2 linked regions of the Hydrogenispora ethanolica genome follow. The protein of the gene in region 1 binds, or shares a complex with, the protein of each later gene. Links are inferred from orthologs where the notes say so. Each region holds a gene or a part of one and is shown in the gene's direction. Other genes may lie near its edges.

The links.
Region 2: the proteins of EDC14_RS23425 (region 1) and fliS are in contact, whole or in part, in a crystal structure (PDB 5MAW), measured with the Bacillus subtilis proteins. The link is inferred for Hydrogenispora ethanolica from one-to-one orthologs.

The regions. Positions count from the first base shown.
Region 1 is NZ_SLUN01000044.1:30,580-33,870, forward strand. Bases 10-2,969 are described here. They hold EDC14_RS23425 (flagellin N-terminal helical domain-containing protein), read left to right. Parts: upstream 10-844; coding sequence 845-2,095; downstream 2,096-2,969. Other genes in these bases: EDC14_RS23420 (response regulator transcription factor), read left to right, coding at 10-479; EDC14_RS23430 (hypothetical protein), read right to left, coding at 2,209-2,625; fliD (flagellar filament capping protein FliD), read right to left, coding at 2,631-2,969. Outside these bases: more of EDC14_RS23420, read left to right, coding at 1-9; more of fliD, read right to left, coding at 2,970-3,291. UniProt on the Bacillus subtilis protein: Flagellin is the subunit which polymerizes to form the filaments of bacterial flagella. Assembly into flagella requires FliW. Acts as a homeostatic autoinhibitory regulator to control its own cytoplasmic levels.
Region 2 is NZ_SLUN01000008.1:147,663-150,768, forward strand. Bases 215-2,989 are described here. They hold fliS (flagellar export chaperone FliS), read left to right. Parts: upstream 215-1,287; coding sequence 1,288-1,692; downstream 1,693-2,989. Other genes in these bases: fliD (flagellar filament capping protein FliD), read left to right, coding at 215-790; flgN (flagellar export chaperone FlgN), read left to right, coding at 820-1,248; EDC14_RS09005 (cold shock domain-containing protein), read left to right, coding at 1,875-2,072; EDC14_RS09010 (THUMP domain-containing class I SAM-dependent RNA methyltransferase), read left to right, coding at 2,274-2,989. Also shown: more of fliD, read left to right, coding at 1-214; more of EDC14_RS09010, read left to right, coding at 2,990-3,106. UniProt on the Bacillus subtilis protein: Essential for filament assembly. May act as a facilitator of flagellin (hag) secretion. Antagonizes translational repressor CsrA indirectly.

The DNA.
Region 1 (3,291 bases):
GGCATGACACGCCAGTCCTGATTTTGACCGCCAAGGACTCGCCGGAAGACCGGGCGGAAGGCCTGAACGCCGGCGCCGACGATTATCTGGTGAAACCCTTTTATAGCGTCGAGCTGTTGGCCAGGCTCCAGGCACTGGGACGCCGCAGAAATAAAGACCTGGTTGAAAACGTCCTGGTTGCTGACGATCTGGTTTTCGATCCGATGCGCGGCCAAGTCATCAAAGACGGCGCGGTCATCCAGTTGACCGTGAAAGAATCGCAACTTTTAGAACTATTAATCCGGAATCACGGCCGGGTCGTCACCAAAGAGCTGATCGTTCAAAAGGTATGGGGATTCAATTCCGACGCCGAATTTACCTCCGTCAACCTTTACGTCCATTATTTGCGGAAGAAGCTGAACATCACCAACCTCAAGACCGTCCGGGGAGTCGGATATTATCTGCAAAGAAATAAGAATGTCGCCCAAACCGCCAACTAAAAACCGCCGAATCTCTTATGCTTTTCAAGCCGCCGGTAATCAACCCGGTGGTTTTTTTTCTATGGATGCCGGCTGCAAAAAAATTCCTGAAAGGCGTGGACTAAACATAATTCCAATATTCAATTTAATGGATTTCCAATATTCCGGCCCGATGCCATCAGTAATTCCCATAGAAAGGCGGTGTTGCGGATGATGCGGTTACGCCGCAAACCATGCGGCAGAGATCCTGCCCCATTCCCGATGCGGTAGGGCCAAACATTTTTCACCGGTTTTGGCAGGCCAAGGAAATGGGCTGTCAAACCATGACCTGACCCAGATCAGTACGGATGCTTCATTAAAAAATCAAGGAGGAAATCACAATGGGTATGATCATCAATCACAATCTCTCGGCGTTAAACACCTACAATCAGTTGAACCTGAACAACACCGCCATGAACAAGTCCCTGCAGAAACTGTCGTCCGGCTATCGCATCAACGCCGCCTCGGATGACGCGGCGGGCCTGGCAATCTCCGAAAAGATGCGCGGCCAGATCCGCGGGCTCGACCAGGCCAGCGAAAATGCCCAGGATGCGATCTCCATGGTCCAAACCGCCGAGGGCGCGCTCGATGAGACCACCAACATCCTGCAACGTATGCGCGAGCTGGCCGTCCAGTCCTCAAGCGATACCAATACCGACTCCGACCGCCAAAACATTCAGGACGAGATGGACGCCTTGATCGAAGAGATCAACCGCATCGCCAATGACACCGAATTCAACACCAAGAAACTGCTGGACGGTTCGATGGGTTCCAAGACCGGCGACGTTGCCAATGTCCTGTCCAATACCGCTCTTGATACGGCCACGGCGGCAACATCGACTCTGACAACTCTGAATGACAGTGATACCAACAGTTTGGGTATCAGCGCGAGCGACACCGTCACCGTCAGCTACGTTAAGAATGGCGAATTAATCAGCTATGATGTCACGGTAGCCACGGACACTACTCTGGCCGACCTGGCCGATGCCGACGCCAACGGGACCAATACCGATGACGATTTCACACTGACGGTCACCGCCGACGGCGTAATCACTGCCACCGCTAACACCGCAGGAACCGCCGACGCCGTTTACGGTCTGACCATTACGGTCAAAGATGCCGACGGCGATACCAATACCACCGCCACCAACGCCTTGTCCAGCTTCACCCAGACCACCAAAGCGCAGGACAAACGGAATGACGGTTCATCCACGGTGCTCATCGGGGCCAACACCGGCCAAAGCATCAATATCAGCATCGACAAGATGGATGCCGCTTCGTTGGGCGTGGAGGGCCTGGACGTCAGCTCCCAGGATGCCGCGGATATCGCCATCAAGGTGATTGACACCGCCACCTCGGTCGTCACCACCGCCCGTTCCAAAATGGGCGCCATTCAGAACCGCCTGGACAGCACCATCAATAATCTGACCACCTCCAGCGAGAACCTGACTTCCGCCGAATCCCGGATCCGCGACGTCGACATGGCTTCGGAAATGGCCAACTATACCAAGTTGAGCGTTCTCAACCAGGCCGCCACCACGATGCTGGCCCAAGCCAACCAGCTGCCCCAGCGGGTGTTGACTCTGTTGCAAGGCTAACCTAAGGGAGTCTCCGATTCCCAGTGGTACAATTCCTCAAATATCCATAAATTAAGCGCCCATTCCTTTCGAGGGATGGGCGCTCTTGACTCTCGGTTCATGTTGAATACGAGTTACCCTTTGGCGTTCAACCGGTTGCCCCGCGTCAGCGGCGCCCAGCGCGCCTCATATTTTCTCATCAATTGACGCTGCATCCGGATCTTTCGCATTTCCGCCCCGATACGCTCCCGTTCCGCCTGAGCCTCCCGCAACACGCTGTCGCTCCGCTCCAGTACCGCGGCTTGTTGGGCCGCGACGGCCCGGATGACATCCGCCATTCCAGCTTCGGACCGCTCGTCGCCGGTCTCGGTCAGATCCCGATCCACAGCGGCGAGCTCCTCAATGAGCGCCGCGCGCTCGCGCAGCAGGCGCCGGATACCTCTCATCTCCCGGCGGCGGATAAAACGGCTCTGCGTTTCGGTATTCGCGGCGATCTGTTCCAAAATCCGCTGTTTCCGCAGCAGGCATTCATGCTTTCCAGCCCGGCTCATGTCGCTCAACTCCCTGAAAGATAGGATTGCAATGCGGACAGTTGCGCGTTCATCTGGGAGATATACGTTTCCAAGGCGGAATACTGTTCGTAGAGACGATCTTCCTCATCGTCCAGGCGGTCTTCTTCCTTGTCGATCTTCTCCTGATAATCGTTGATCATGTCGGTCAAGGTATTGTCCGTATTCGACGCGTCATTTTCGATACCGGCCTTCTCCAACAAAAACCCTTTATTGCCGCTGTTATCCCGGATGCTGGAGATGTTGTCCTGAATGATGTCATAAAAACGGTAGGCAATCCCTTCCTGTTTATAGCGGGTCTGCCGCTCGGAGGAGCTCAGTTTACGGACGGTGGTCGTCCCCGAGTAATCGGAGGACTGCTGGGTGAAAAGTTCCATCACCTGATCGGGATCGCTTTGGATCGCTTCCTTCAGCTTATCCTCGTCAATATACAGTTTGCCCTTTTCATCATAGGTCCCCGTGGTGATCCCGATGCTGGCCAGAGTGGACGACTGACCGGAAATCGAATCATAGAGAGCCATCCGCAGGTCGTCGAGGAGACCCTGCAAAATGGAATCGTTGCTCAACAACCCGGTTTTGGCCTTTTCATTCCAATTCTCGATCTCCTCGTCGGACATCTCATCTTCCTGCGCCTCAGTGAGCGGCGGA
Region 2 (3,106 bases), on another replicon or contig:
GCAGACGATGATGAGTGGCGCCGCGCTTTCGGGTACCATCAACTTGAGCGGCGCGAACCGGTTCCTGGTGACTTTCGGCAATGAAACGCGCGAGATCCAGTTGGATGCGCGCTCCTATTCAGCCAGTGAATATGATCAACTGGTCAAGGATGTGCAACAAAAAATGGATGCCGCCTTCGGCCAAGGCAGTATTCAGGTGGCGCTGAACGGGAGCAACCAGCTCACCATGACCACCAGTGGTATCAAGGTTTCGTTAAATAACGGCTCAAGCAACAGCGGACTCAATTTGCTCGGGTTCAACGATGGCGCCACCCTGAAGCCACAGGTGAAAAGTTTGGCGGAGATCGGGATTACGACAGCCACCGGTTCCAGTGCCTACGCGGAAAAAGGCAAGCTTTATCTGGACAAGGATAAACTGGCTGCGGCGATTATGGAGGATCCCGAGGGAGTGATCGCTCTCTTGACCAATAACGGCTCGGTTGCGACTGAGGATGGTCCGACCACCGACGTTAGCAGGCAGGGTATTTTCTACCGTCTTTATGATTCGATTGATGCCACGATGAAGAAGATCAATGCCGAGGCCGGCGTGGCCGGCTCGGATTCCACGCAGACGGTCATCGGTAAACAGCTGACGAACATCGGCAAACAAATTACGACCACCCAAGACCGGTTGGATGCCGAAGAATCCAGGTTATATACAATGTATAACAATATGGACACCATGATCGCCCGGATGAACAGTCAATTGTCGGCGATCCTCGGGATGTTTGACACTGGTAATTCGCAATGATGAGTTGATAAACTGGAGATGGTAAACGGTTGGATAAAGCAGACGTCGCAGAATTGCTCCGGAAGAAGAAAGAAATGTATGAGATGATGTTATCGTATTTTCGGCAACAGGCCGCTTTATCGTTTATGGAGAATCCGTCCGAATACCAATCCTTTATGGAGCGTAAATCCGAATGCATCAACGAGATTGCTAAAAATGAGATTATCCTCCAGTCCATCCTTCATGAAGATCAGGATGGGAGATGGCGGGCCATGGTTGACTCGTGTAATAAGGAATTGCGCCAAACGATGTCGGAGATTCAAAAACTGAACGATGAGTGTCAAAATCGTTTAAAGAGAGAGAAAGCTGCGGTTCAAAAACGCCTGACTGCCATCCGGCTCGGCAAAAAAGGAATGACAGGCTACAATTCCACTCAAAATATGAATCCGGCGGGAATGTTTACGGATAAGCGGCGCTAATAAGGGGTGACACTAAAATAAGGGGGAGGTTCGGCGCATATGGTACCCAACAAAGCTTATAATCTATATCGGGAAAATTCCGTCATTAACGCGAGTCCCGGAGAGCTTACCCTGATGTTGTATAATGGGTTGATCCGCTTTATCATGCAGGCACAACATGCTATCGAAGAGAAGGATCCGGCCAAGGCCCATCACTATATCATCAAGGCGCAAGACATTGTGATGGAGTTCCGGATCACGCTCGATCATCAATATGAAATCTCGCAATCATTGGATATGCTTTATGATTACATCCATCGCCAGCTGGTGGAGGCCAACCTGAAGAAAGACGCGTCAATTCTAGCGGAAATATTGCCGATCGTTACGGACCTACGGGATACATGGGCCCAGGCTCTGAAAAGTTTGAAACCCGTGCCGTCTCCCGGCTTGGAACAGGCGAAATAGCCGGTTCCAGCAATATGGCTTTGAGCTGATATTATTCCTGGAAAGTTGTTTCAAATTCTTCTAATAATTGTATCATTATTCCATTTCTTTTGTTTGACAACCATTTTTTACTGTGCTATAGTGGTAAATGTGGTTGGGCTTTTCAGGAGTACTCCACAGATTTTTTTAGGAGGAATGTGTGTATGCAAGGTAAGGTCAAATGGTTTAACGCCGAGAAGGGTTTTGGTTTCATCGAGAGAGAAGGCGGCAAAGATGTGTTTGTCCATTTTTCCGCGATTCAGATGGATGGTTTTAAAACCCTTGATGAAGGCCAATTGGTTGAGTTTGATATTGTTGAGGGTGAGCGGGGACCGCAAGCGGCCAACGTCACCAGAGCATAATTTTAAAAAATGTCAAACCAGACTCCGGATGATACCGGAGTCTTTTTATTTTATGACATGCCCATGATAGCACAGTGTGCCCCAAAATATTGGGTGGACCGATGAATTTGACAGCCAAAGTGGGTTATGCTATGATAGGTAAGATTTGGCGGAGTGGAGCGTAAGGTGCTACGGTCCGCTTTTTACAAATATGGGGGTCATATGTCAACAGTTGATTTAATCGCCACCGCCACCTTCGGGCTGGAAGCCATCGTTGCCCGCGAGGTGAAAGAGCTGGGTTATTCCGATGTACGGGTAGAGAACTCGCGGGTACTATTCAAAGCCGATCTGGAGGCCATTCCCCGTTGCAATCTCTGGTTGCGTTCCGCGGACCGGGTCTTGATCAAAGTAGGAGAATTTCAAGCCCTTACATACGAAGAATTATTCGAAGGAACCAAGGCGCTGCCATGGGCGGAATGGCTGCCGGAGGATGCGCTCTTTCCGGTGGAAGGCAAATCGGTGCATTCAAAATTGTATAGTGTCCCGGACTGCCAGGCGATTGTGAAAAAAGCTATCGTCGAAAAATTAAAGCAGCGTTATCATCAGCAATGGTTTACGGAGACCGGTCCGAAATATACCATAGAAGTCGCCTTGTTGAAAGATCGTGCCACGCTGACGATTGATACCAGCGGCGCCGGGCTTCACAAGCGAGGCTATCGTAAATTGACGAGTCAGGCGCCGCTCAAAGAGACCCTCGCCGCGGCCATGATCAATCTGAGCTATTGGAATCCTGACCGGGTGTTGGTCGATCCGTTTTGCGGTTCCGGGACGATCCCCATTGAAGCGGCATTGATCGGCTTGAATATTCCGCCGGGCCTGCGGCGCGATTTTGTTTCCGAGACTTGGCCGCAACTTCCGGCCGTTTTTTGGCGGAACGCCCGCGATGAGGGGAACGATTCAATCCGGCGCGATGTCAAATTGCGGATTGTCGGCACGGATATTGATGAAGCCGTTTTGAGCATGGCCCGTTATCACCGTAAACTGGCCGGCTTGGA